4 regions of the Aliivibrio sp. S2TY2 genome follow, and region 3 is predicted to be linked to each of the others. Evidence: predicted binding sites of a transcription regulator. Region 3 holds the regulator's gene; each other region holds the start of a gene.
What was found. Region 3 encodes PurR, which represses purine synthesis genes. Its sites were predicted from a motif close to TNANGNAAACGTTTNCNTNA; they were not measured.
Positions count from the first base shown of each region.

Region 1: the regulator PurR is predicted to act here: its motif matches at 1,322-1,341, upstream of PVK63_RS15895 (NCS2 family permease).
Region 2: the regulator PurR is predicted to act here: its motif matches at 1,780-1,799, upstream of glpX (class II fructose-bisphosphatase).
Region 4: the regulator PurR is predicted to act here: its motif matches at 1,565-1,584, upstream of folD (bifunctional methylenetetrahydrofolate dehydrogenase/methenyltetrahydrofolate cyclohydrolase FolD).

Region 1 covers NZ_JARACS010000012.1:24,659-27,861, reverse strand. Annotated here, with positions in the region: gene PVK63_RS15900 (aminoacyl-histidine dipeptidase) at 1-539, opposite strand, end outside; gene PVK63_RS15895 (NCS2 family permease) at 1,368-2,660, shown strand; gene gpt (xanthine phosphoribosyltransferase) at 2,696-3,154, shown strand.
Region 2 covers NZ_JARACS010000004.1:289,790-292,992, forward strand. Annotated here, with positions in the region: gene PVK63_RS09510 (5-carboxymethyl-2-hydroxymuconate Delta-isomerase) at 1-62, shown strand, start outside; gene PVK63_RS09515 (DUF3135 domain-containing protein) at 83-436, opposite strand; gene glpX (class II fructose-bisphosphatase) at 715-1,722, opposite strand; gene zapB (cell division protein ZapB) at 2,089-2,331, shown strand; gene rraA (ribonuclease E activity regulator RraA) at 2,925-3,203, opposite strand, start outside.
Region 3 covers NZ_JARACS010000010.1:12,147-15,349, forward strand. Annotated here, with positions in the region: gene PVK63_RS14650 (TfoX/Sxy family DNA transformation protein) at 1-422, opposite strand, end outside; cyclic di-GMP riboswitch class I at 549-630, opposite strand; gene purR (HTH-type transcriptional repressor PurR) at 786-1,793, opposite strand; gene torD (molecular chaperone TorD) at 2,067-2,714, opposite strand; gene torR (two-component system response regulator TorR) at 2,950-3,203, shown strand, end outside.
Region 4 covers NZ_JARACS010000003.1:167,647-170,849, forward strand. Annotated here, with positions in the region: gene PVK63_RS07140 (PrkA family serine protein kinase) at 1-453, opposite strand, end outside; gene folD (bifunctional methylenetetrahydrofolate dehydrogenase/methenyltetrahydrofolate cyclohydrolase FolD) at 639-1,496, opposite strand; tRNA gene PVK63_RS07150 (tRNA-Arg) at 1,763-1,839, shown strand; gene PVK63_RS07155 (protein adenylyltransferase SelO) at 1,950-3,203, shown strand, end outside.

The sequences.
Region 1 (3,203 bases), on a different contig from region 3:
CAGCCCATGTAGATCTCGCCTTCTTGCTCTGAGTCAGTATTTAAAAGGATATCGCCTTCTAACCAACCAGCTTCTAGACCGAAAGCGCCAGTCATTCCCGCTTCTTCATCAATAGTAAGTAAGACTTCTAATGGACCATGTTTAAGCTCTTTTGAAGCAAGCACAGCCAAGCAAGAAGCCATACCCATACCATTATCAGCACCAAGAGTAGTTCCTTTAGCGGTTACCCACTCACCATCAATGTAAGGTTGAATCGGATCTTTTGTAAAGTCATGGTCGGTATCTTCATTCTTCTGTGGAACCATGTCGATATGCGCTTGAAGTACAACCCCTTTACGATCTTCCATGCCTGCGGTTGCTGGCTTTTTAATGAATACATTGCCAGTTGGATCACGACGTACATCTAAACCTTCACTTGTTGCCCATTCAATAATGTATTGAGCGAGCGCTTCTTCATGCTTAGAAGGGTGAGGGATAGAACAAATTTTATCGAAAAACTGCCAAAGTGGTTGAGGGGTTAGTTGACTGATCTCAGACACAAGGATCTCCTTTTGAAAGCATTATTTATTTAGAAATGCTCTATTCATTTGAGTTATTGGTTGTTAATTAAAACAAGTATACCTATGAATTTAGCTAATTACTCTGTTTGATATTGCAAATACATTATCAGAAGTCATGAAGAAAGTACGAGAAATAGAGTGTTTTTTTAATAGCAAAAATTAAAGTAATAAAATTACATAACGTTCGATACTAAAGAGAGGATTAATTTAATAAGTGTGAACTGTGTCATGTTTTTGTTGTAATTAAATTTCATGGTGGTATAGTTAACTCATCTGCTGTTACAGCAAGAAATAAATGCTCAAAGGATGAGTCCGATTTATCGCCTCCAAGGAACCGAGATCAATTTTAATGTTAAAAACTATCAATTGATAAGGTGATGTTATGTTTTGTTTAAGTTCTTCAAGTTTCTGGAATCAACGCTCTGTTTATACAAGTCAATTCGTATACCCAGCTTGCTTTGGTTACTAATAAAACTTCGGTTTTATACAGTAAAGTAATACCCCTATAATTGGAATTCAATTAACCCCATTAAGGGTGACTTAATTCTCCGCCAGCCAAATCATTTGGGTGGCGTTTTTTTTATCTAAATTTTCTGCTTAAATCCCTTCAAAACCCTCATCTCTATTTTAAGATACTGACTTTAAATAAAAAAAATTAATTATTAGATCAAGGCATTCACTTTATTTACTATTTACATAGTAAAAGGGTAACTATCGCTAGAAATTCCTATAATTCCTCTTTATAATCCTCAGCCAATCGATTACGCAAACGTTTAGATTGCAATAAAAACTTTAGGGATTACTCAAATGCTTGAGAAACTATTTAAACTGAAAGAAAACGGTACGAATGTTCGTACTGAGATTATTGCAGGGTTAACCACCTTCCTAACTATGGCTTATGTTATTTTTGTTAATCCAGCTATTTTAGCTGATGCCGGTATGGATAAAGGTGCAGTATTTGTTGCAACTTGTATTGCTGCTGCAATCGGTTGTTTTATTATGGGATTTGTTGCTAATTTCCCAATTGCGCAAGCTCCAGGAATGGGACTAAACGCTTTCTTTACTTATACCGTTGTTTTAGGTATGGGGCATACATGGCAGGTTGCATTAGCGGCTGTATTTATGTCTGGTGTTCTATTTATATTATTAAGCTTGTTTAAAATTAGAGAATTGATTATTAATTCAATCCCTCTTTCTTTACGAACGGGCATCTCTGCGGGTATTGGTTTATTCCTGGCTTTTATTGCATTAAAAAACTCAGGTATCGTTGTTGATAATCCAGCAACTTTAGTTTCAATGGGAGCTATTAACGGTTTTCCTGCTGCAATGGGGGCATTGGCTTTCTTTTTAACGATTGCATTGGTTCATCGTGGTTATAAAGCTGCTGTAATGATCGCTATTTTAGCGGTTACTGCTCTTTCATTACTTTTCGGTGATGTTCAATACGCAGGCATTATGTCAATGCCACCAAGTATCGCACCAACATTTTTACAATTAGACTTTTCTAGTGCGTTTGAATTGAGCATGTTGACTGTTGTTTTTGCTTTCTTGTTTGTTGATTTATTTGATACAGCAGGGACTTTAGTTGGCGTGTCTCAGAAAGCGGGCATCATGGATAAAGATGGAAATATCCCTCGTTTAAATAAAGCATTATTAGCTGACTCAACAGCGACTTCTGTTGGTGCTTTATTAGGTACATCAAATACAACATCTTATATTGAAAGTGTTTCTGGTGTTGCTGCTGGGGGGCGTACTGGCTTAACTGCTGTTGTTGTTGGTGTATTATTTCTTCTTGCATTATTTTTCTCACCTTTAGCAGGTATGGTTCCAGCTTATGCAACTGCTGGAGCATTGTTTTATGTAGCAATTTTAATGATGTCAGGTCTTGTGAGTATTGATTGGCGAGATCTTACTGAAGCAGCCCCTGTTGTTGTGGTATGCTTACTAATGCCTTTAACCTTCTCTATTGCTGATGGCATTTCTTTAGGCTTTATCTCTTATGCGGCAATTAAATTGCTAAGTGGTAAAGGTCGTGATGTTCACATCAGTGTTTGGGTTCTTGCTGCACTATTCACGCTGAAATTTATTTTTACGGCATAGTCTGTTGTCTATGCTTTTTAGAGGTTTTGTCTATTATGGCTAACAAATTTGTAATCACTTGGGACAACATGCAGATGTATACTCGCCAGCTTGCTGAGCAGTTACTTCCTGCGGAACAATGGAAAGGTATTTTGGCTGTGAGCCGTGGTGGTTTAGTTCCTGCTGCTATCTTAGCTCGTGAGTTAAATATCCGTTATGTTGATACAGTATGTATCTCAAGCTATGACCATGATCATCAGCGTGACATGACAGTGGTTAAAGCAATGGAAGGTGACGGTGAAGGCTTTATCATCATTGATGATCTTGTTGACAGCGGTGATACAGCGGTTAAATTACGTGAAATGTATCCTAAAGGTAAACTAGTAACTGTATGTGCTAAGCCTGCAGGAATTCACTTAGTGGATACTTACATTGTAGATATCCCACAAGATACGTGGATTGAACAACCATGGGATATGGCGGTAACATACGTTGATCCTATTGCGAAAAAATAATCGCAAGTTAATTGATTAATGGTCCTTAAATAGGGCCATTTTTTTGCCT
Region 2 (3,203 bases), on a different contig from region 3:
TTGATAGTTTAACCATCAATGTGAGAGATATGGAGCAAGAGAGCTTTCAAAAAGTAGGATAGAAAATAAAACAAACCCTCTTTTAATGCTTTGTATTATTTGATGAGCGATTATTGGCATTCGGAAATTGAATAATGTCTGCCGCTTGATGCTCATCAATGGGTTTATTTAATGAATTAGCAAAACGTACAAACTGCTTACCAAGCTCTCTCCCTAATAATATATTGATGTGATTAGGGTTATTACCTCTTTCAATAATACGCTCAATGTGGCTTTGCTGTGCGAGCAGGGGCCCTTGATGTGCTTCCGGTACACTTTCAATAAACTCCATACTAAGTTGATGTCGTAAGGCTTCTAATTGTTCAGGGGATTTTTCTGCTAATGCTTTGAGTTCATCGAATGAGGGAATGTCGATGTGATGATATGAATGCGGCATTGGCTGACTCCTTGTCTTTTGTATCAATAGATTCAGCTTAGTTGGGGTTTTCAGGTTTTGAGAAAGTGTGATGGGAGAGATTGAAGGGGTGTCTCACTTTTGAGAGGGAGGAGCAGGATTCAGATCGCTTCGCTTAAAGGGGTCAGGGGGACTCGCTTTTGATCTTCCTGAATCCTGCAAGGGAGCTTGCGACCGATCTGAAACCTGAACTCTCTAAAACAAAAAAACCGCAGATGCTTTCACACCCGCGGTTTCAAATTTATCAAAGAACGAAGCTCTTAAAGAATAATATCTCTAACTTCTTTGTCTTTACGCTCTAGATAATGAATAGACTTAATGCGACGGATCGTACGACAACGACCACGGATAAGTAGCGTTTCAGTCGTTGCAATATTACCTTGGCGAGTGATGCCTTCTAGTAAATCACCTTTCGTGATACCTGTAGCTGCGAAAACAACATCATCACTACGAGCCATATCGCTCATCTTTAAGATAACGTTCGCTTTAACGCCCATTTCTTCACAGCGTTTTAGTTCTTCTTCACCGTGAATACGGTTTTCTTCAGTATCGCCTTTTACTTCATGACGAGGAAGAAGACGCGCTTGCATGTCACCATCTAACGCACGAATAACCGCAGCAGAAACCACACCTTCAGGTGCGCCACCAATACAGTACATTACGTCAACTTCGCTATCTGGCATACAAGTTAAAATAGAAGCGGCGACATCTCCATCTGGTACTGCAAAGACACGAACACCCATCTTCTGCATGTTTGCGATTACTTCGTCGTGGCGAGGCTTAGCTAGAGTAGTCACCACTAAAGTATCTAATGGTTTACCCAATGCTTTTGCAATGTTTACTAGGTTCTCTTCTAGAGGAAGGGCTAAATCAATGGCGCCTTTTGCTCCTGGGCCAACAACCAGTTTTTCCATGTACATATCAGGGGCTTTTAAGAAACTGCCTTTTTCACCCGCAGCTAATACTGCAAGTGCGTTTGATTGGCCCATCGCAGTCATGCGAGTGCCTTCAATTGGGTCAACAGCGATATCTACAGCATCACCACCTGTACCTACGTTTTCACCGATGTATAGCATAGGCGCATCATCGATCTCACCTTCACCAATAACAATTTCACCACTGATGTCAGTCTTGTTCAGAAGTGTACGCATTACTTCAACGGCAGCACCATCAGCCGCGTTCTTATCACCGCGGCCAAGCCATTTGTAACCCGCTAATGCGGCACCTTCAGTAACTCGAGAAAAAGCCATTGCTAAATCGCGTTTCATAATTGCTCCGAATAAATCGATGAATAAGTAAAAATCGCGAGGATTTTAGCATAACAAAAAGGGAAACGTTTGCTTTTTGAGTAAAGATTCGATTTTTTTAGAATTCATCCGTTTGATTTATAGAAGAGAAGCCGTGCTTTAACTCAAATAATGAATTGAAAAATCTAGTTTTAGTATGAAGTTCGTTTTAATCTTAAGAAAGAACGTCAGATGTTGGTAAAATGTGCCGTTTTTTTGTTCAAATGATGCATTTTCAGCAATAACACTATGGCAGAATTGCATTTGCTGAGTAGAATAGAAAACATGTTTGTAGTGAGTAGTTAATTCGCTGCATATTCAATGACGAATACAGTTAAGGTGGCAGGAATGTCTTTAGAAATATTAGAACAACTAGAAGCTAAAGTTCAAATGGCAGTAGATACAATCGCACTGCTACAAATGGAAGTTGAAGAATTAAAAGAAACGAACGCAACGCTAACTCAAGATCTTGAGCAAGCAAATAACGGTCGTTCTGAAGTTGAGCAAGAAGCTCAGCGTGCACGTGATGAGCAAGCGCAATTTGAAGCTCGTATCCGTGGTCTGTTAGGTAAGATGGACGAAGTAGAGTAATTCTATTTTTTGAGTCGTAACTCTTCCATCTTCTGTGTTGTCGGTGCTCACTTATTATCATAAGCTCCGCGCCTCCGCCTTAAAGATGAAAGATTTACTTATCAAAAATTGAGAATTGGTTAACTAAGGCTTAGTTAGCGAAAGAATTTGAAACCGTAGGTGTGAAAGCATCTGCGGTTTTTTTGTTTTAAGAGCAGGGTTCAGGTTTCAGATCGGTCGCAAGCTCCCTTGCAGGGTTCAGAGGTGATAGTGGTAGTTAAAGCGGTCACAATTATAGTTCCTCCCCTTGATAGATAGATTATTGAGATCGGTGATGTTGATATAAGGGGAGGTTAGGAGGGGTTGTTAGTGATGAGTTTTGGTTTATCTGAATGGCAATAATATGCATAACCAACCCCCTCTAACTCCCCCTTGTATTAACCTATTCGCTTTCAATGGCTTATCGTATAAGGGGGAGAATCATTCTTTATTGCTGTAGCCACAGCGATCACCTCTGAATTCTGCAAGCAGAGCGATCTGAACTCTCGCTTTCTAACCTCTTAAGCAGCTTGTTGCGTCTTAAGCGAAGCGCTCTAAAGGCGAAGCCGTCTGCTCTACGCTTCCTCACCCATCTCTTCTAACGGCTCTTGAGAAATAATAATCCCCGTCGAATCCGCATACAGATGATCTTCAGGTAAGAAAGTCACGCTACCAAAGTTAACCGCGACATCCACTTCACCAATGTTCTGTTTTGCAGCACCAACAGGAATAGAGGCTAGAGCTTGAATACCAATATTAATTTCTTCTAGATAATCCACTTCACGAATACAACCATAGATAACCAAGCCTTCCCAACCATTGTGAGCGGCTTTTGCTGCTAAGTCGGCATCGAT
Region 3 (3,203 bases):
TCAACAGTATTAATACCTGCCTTTTTAAGCATTCGTTCTGTTGCTAATCGTAAATTTGGTAGGTCTTTAATTCGAGATGGACCTTCTGATTTCTGTTTTTCTTTATCTTTTTTAGCGACATCTAGAGCGATAACCGCTTGTAATAAGATTGAATCAGGTTCTTTCCAACATTCTGCTGAAATTGCAAAATATTTGGTCACAACAGGAAAACCACGTTTTTTATAAACGTATGGTTCAAATCCTTGCTCTTTAAATAAGTTGATAGTGTCATCACTTGCTCTTAAATGCAGCTTATCTTGAACGACAAGTGCGAACATAGTGCTGTCGATAAATATACCGAAACCACCAAACATAGAACGTGAAGTGATCTTTCCTAGAGAGGAGAGGAGACGGAGTGATTCTTTTAGTACTGGTTTATCCATTGCAATAATTCTCGGTTAGTAAGTCTATGTCACTAAACAACTGAGCCCGAGGAAATAGTAGCAAGTTCAAAATATAGAATTGTTATTTTAAAGTAAAAATTAACAATGCATAAAAGAATACTTGCCATCGGCAACCCCGCTACCCTATATAAAACTTAGGCCGGAAGCTTTGCGTCCTGCACTTTCGCACAGTTTGCCCTGTTCGTGACTTTGGATGATGATATAGCAATCAATAAGTCAAGAGACCAAAAAAAATCAAAAGTGTGATCTTGCTCCATAAAATTAACGTCATTTTTGTTAAGTTGGTTCAACTTTTCCTTGAAAATGACGTTGATTGTTCTTGTTTTGTAAATTTAAACTTTATTATTTAGTCTTATCAAAAACACTATTTCGAGATACTACTTCAGGCTGCATTTCAAAAATACGACGCTCGTGATGTTTATCTTTTATACGCTCTAATAAAATTTCAACCGCAGTTTTTCCGACTCTTCGCTTAGGTTGATGAATTGTAGTGAGTGGTGGAGAGAAATAAGCAGATAACTCAATATTATCATATCCAATCACTGAGATATCTTCAGGTACACGTAAACCAGACTGTTTAATTCGACTAATCGCGGCTAATGCCATAATGTCATTGAAACAGAATATAGCTGTTGGCTGTTTGTCCATTGCGATTAGTTTATCTATCGCTTTAGCTGCAGAAGCACATTCAAAATCACCTTCTAAAATCCAATTTGGATTAAAGGCTAATCCTGCCTCTTCATGTGCACGTTTAAAACCATGGATTCGCTCATTACATGTAGCTTTATCCGCTTGACCAGTAATGCATGCGATTTCAGTATGACCTTTTTCAATCAAATGTTTAGTCGCTAAGTAACCACCTTTTTCTGAATTATCAATGATTTTATCTGTGTGTGGGCTGTCTGGGCCCCAGTCCATGATAACCATAGGTAGTTCGGTGTTTTTCTCAAGAAGAGCAAGAAGTTGCTCATTTAGATCAGAACACATAACAAGTAAGCCATCTACTCGTTTCTCTGCCAGCATACGGATGTAATGTTTTTGCTTTTCTAGATCACCTTCGGTATTACACATAAACAATGTGTAGCCTTGCTTGTAACAGTAATTTTCAACACCGTGCATTACTTCTGCAAAAAAAGGATTGAATGATTGCGTTACTAGCATACCGATAGTTCGTGTTGTGTTGCATTTTAAACTACGAGCTACGGCACTTGGTGCGTAATTTAATTCGTCAACAGCTTCCCACACGCGTTTTTGTGTTGCTTCAGCGACGAAGCGAGTTTTATTTATTACGTGAGATACGGTTGTTGTTGATACCGCTGCTAATTTTGCAACGTCTTTAATTGTAGCCATATTTAAGCCTTAACATAGTTAAATAAGGGGCTATTTATGTTCCAACAAAATAGGTGTTGCTCTTTTAAAGAACTGATGGAAGATAAATAGGCCCTGATAAATGAAAAAAACCGCTAAAAATGCGGCTTTTATTTAATGTTTTAATTTTATCGTTTGCGTACACATACTATAGGTAAAGTATAGTGCAAACAATTATTGATTTCATAAATTCTAGTTGTAATCTGATTTATATCACGTACTTGTTAATTTATATCATCAAAATGAGTGACTCAATTACTCACCAGTAAGGAATGCAGCATCTAACTGTAAGAACGTCACTAAGAAATGTGTAACCGCTGCGTAGAAGCCGAAGTCATCTCGCTCTTGGCAGATTTGGCTAAAGCGTGGTGTCCATGATAAGAGTTGCTCATTAATGAAGTTTAACTGAGCGGCCATGTAAGCTTCAAATTCTTCTTCAGAAGCTTGTTGGTTTGTCATTACGATTAAATTACCAAGAAAATCAAGTTCAATGGCAATGTGATCGGCAGGCTCATTAAATTCAGCTTTTTGTGCGATGTTATATTTCTCTAATAGTGCACGCATTTCTTGTGCTGGTTTTGCATTCAAAAGACCTGATTTATCAAGGTATAGTGATGCATAAGGTAGGGCACTGCTTTTATCTGAACCTAAAAAAGCTTGGCAAAAGTCGGCAGAAAGTTCAAGTTGTGCGTCTTCACGTTTTTGTAATTGATTTAACTTTTCAATTAGAGCACTCACTGAGCTAGATAATTCTGCGGTTTCAGCTAAGTTTGATAAAAATGTACGAACTTCAAAGCTATTGTATTCTTCTAATTGTTCTGCGGTTAATTCGCTTGTTAATAAACTTGACAGCCACCAGTAAATTTCAGCGCGTTGTTCGTTAAATGCAGTCAATTCGTTCATGTATTCGTCACTCCAAAAAATTTATATGGGAATTGTACTGGATAAGTGTGAAAAGGAATAGCACCTATCATTAACAGCGTGTATAAATATATATGTAAAGATTAAAGCCGGATTTTGGTTAAGATTTGTTTTGAATCAAACAAATCACAGATATATCAATTGAAAATTGGCATTATTACAAAATATGAATAGAATAAGATAAGAACCATCCAAATAACCATAAAAAGAGAAAATTATGAGCTATCACATTTTAGTTGTTGAAGACGAAGTGGTAACTCGCTCTAAACTTGTAGGCTATTTTGAAGCCGAGGGATATCAAGTGAGCGAGGCTGAAACAGGTGCAGAAATGCGAACTATTTTGGCTGAACAAAAAGTTGATTTAATTATGCTTGATATAAACCTACCAGGAGAGGATGGTTTATTGTTGGCACGCGAACTGCGTAGCCAATCTAATATTGGTATTATTCTTGTTACAGGACGAACTGATAG
Region 4 (3,203 bases), on a different contig from region 3:
TAAACAGAAAGGGTGATCGTTTACAGGGCTTCGTTCTCCATTGGCACTTAATATATAAATAGGCAATTTCTGCATTAAGCTTTTTAGTTTTTCAGCGAGCGATGATTTACCGCCACCCACAGGACCTAATAGGTAGAGTACCTGTTTACGCTCCTCAAGACCTTGAGCAGCATGCTTAAGATAAGAAACAATTTGTTCAATGGGTTCCTCCATCCCATAGAAGTCTTTAAAGGTTTCATAGCGAGAAATAACTCTGTTAGAAAAAATACGACTAAGCTGAGGATCAAGTGCAGTGTCTATGACTTCAGGTTCGCCAATAGCCATAAGGAGTCTTTCTGCTGCATTGGCATAAGCACTTTTGTCATTACTACATAGGGACAAGAAATCTTGCAGTGACATCTCTTCATCTTTTGCCGCTTCATAACGGGCTTGATAGTGGTCAAAAATACTCATATCCATTTCCTCTCGTCATCCGTTTTTTTAATTAAGCTTCTATAAGGTTAGTTACTAAACCCTTATTTTGTCCAAGAAAAAACTAAAAATAGAATGAAAATTAATCAAGAAATGTGGCAATGCGCAGATATAAAAAAGGCGAACTTTGAAAAGTTCGCCAGTTAATATTTTTATCAGTAGTTCAATTATTTACTGTGATACTGCTCGCAGGCAAGTAATGTGTTTTCAATAAGACTAGCAACTGTCATAGGTCCAACGCCACCAGGAACAGGAGTAATGTAGCTTGCTTTTGTTTTTGCTACGTCGTATTCAACATCACCGATTAACTTGCCTGAGTCTAAACGGTTGATACCTACATCGACTACGACTGCGCCTTCTTTAATCCACTCTCCTGGGATAAAGTTTGGTTTACCAACGGCAACGACAACAAGGTCGGCTTGGCGAATATGGTTTTCAAGATCTTTAGTGAATCGATGACAGGTTGTTGTTGTGCAACCAGCAAGAAGTAATTCAAGTGTCATAGGACGACCAACGATGTTTGATGCACCGACAACAACCGCATGCATTCCACGTACCTGAATATTGTAACGTTCAAGCAGGGTAATGATGCCTTTAGGTGTGCATGAACGCAATTTTGGAATGCGTTGAGAAAGGCGACCAACGTTATAGGGGTGAAAACCATCAACGTCTTTCTCTGGATCAATGTGCTCTAAAATTTTAGTACTGTCCATTCCTGCCGGAAGAGGAAGTTGAACTAAAATACCATCAATCTCTGCGTCTTGATTTAATGTGTCAATAATAGACAATAATTCAGCTTCTGTTGTGGTGGTTGGTAAATCGTAAGATTTTGAAATAAAGCCAACTTCTTCACAAGCACGGCGCTTGCTTCCAACATAAACTTGAGAGGCAGGATCTTGTCCAACAAGAACGACAGCAAGGCCAGGAGCTCGAAGTCCTGCTTCTACGCGAGCTTTAACGCGAGCACCAACTTCAGAGCGAACGGTTTGAGAAATGAGTTTTCCATCGATAATTTGAGCGGTCATAGTGATCCTTTGAAGGTCTAATACTAGGTTGACCCCCGTATTGTCGCAGAAAGTTAACTTAATAGCCATAGCGCAAACGTTTGCCTATTGGTGGGATACTCTCGTTAAAATGAGAACTATGATTTGTTTTTTAGGTAAAAATGATTTTTTATTTAATGATTAGATCAAAGAGTGCACGATCTGCCCTTTTTTTCATCATTCGGTAAGATAATGATAAGAAAAGGATTGATCTGTTTTCGGATATTCGTATAATCCTACCCCATAGAGCGCCCTTAGCTCAGCTGGATAGAGCACCTCCCTTCTAAGGAGGTGGTCGAAGGTTCGAATCCTTCAGGGCGTACCAAATTGAAAAAGCCGCATTAACCTTATGGTTAGTGCGGCTTTTTTCATTTCTGTCATATAACTTTTCAATGTGTTAGCGTTAGTTCATTACACTGTTAATGGATTACGCTCATGTCTTTTTGGAATGCTTTTTCAATTACAACTCGTTACGCTGAATTACCTCGCAGTTTTTTTACTTATGTTCAACCAACGCCGTTGGAAAATACACGTTGGGTTATATGGAACAGTAAACTTGCGGCACAGTTTGGTTTACCTGAAGATCCTGAGAGTAATACAGAGTTACTTTCTTCTTTTTCTGGCGAGCATGTTCCTGCTGTTTTTTCTCCACTAGCAATGAAATATGCAGGCCATCAATTTGGTGGATATAACCCTGAACTTGGTGATGGGCGAGGATTATTACTTGCTGAAATTAAGGATAAAGAAGGAAACAGTGTTGACCTTCATTTAAAAGGGGCAGGGTTAACGCCTTATTCTCGATCTGGCGATGGCCGAGCAGTACTTCGATCTACCATTCGTGAATATTTGTGCAGTGAAGCTATGGCTGGATTAGGTATCCCTACAACACGAGCATTAGGGATGATGACGAGTGATACTCCCGTTTTTAGGGAGGGTTATGAAACAGGAGCATTACTTGTCCGAATGGCTGAAACTCATATTCGATTTGGACATTTCGAACATCTGTTTTATTCAAATTTATTATCAGAGCAGAAATTATTGGCGGATAAGGTGATTGAGTGGCATTACCCTCAATGTATAGCTAAGGATAAACCCTATGCAGCAATGTTCGATGAAATCGCAGACAAAACAGCTTATATGATTGCGCATTGGCAGGCTGTTGGGTTCGCTCATGGGGTAATGAACACAGATAACATGTCGATCACTGGGCAAACGTTTGACTATGGCCCATTTGGTTTTTTAGATGATTATGAACCGAGCTATATTTGCAATCATTCAGATTACCAAGGCCGCTATGCATTTAATCAACAACCGAGAATAGGACTATGGAATCTATCGGCATTAGCGCATTCTCTTTCGTCATTGATTGAAAAATCAGACTTAGAATCCTCCTTAGAGAAGTATGAAACTCGCTTGGGTCATTATTTTAGTCAACTAATGAGAAAGAAATTGGGGTTACTTTCTAAACAAGAAGGAGATAGCCGATTATTTGAGTCGATGTTTGAATTATTGTCACAAAACTCTGTAGATTACACACGGTTTATGAGAGCGTTGTCTTATTTAGATAGTCAAGATAAGCAAACCGTTGTCGATTTGTTTTTAGATAGAGAAGCAGCAACACTCTGGGTTGAGCTATATTTGGCACGATGTGAGAAAGAAGAGAAGAGTGCAGAGATACGCTGTAAAGAA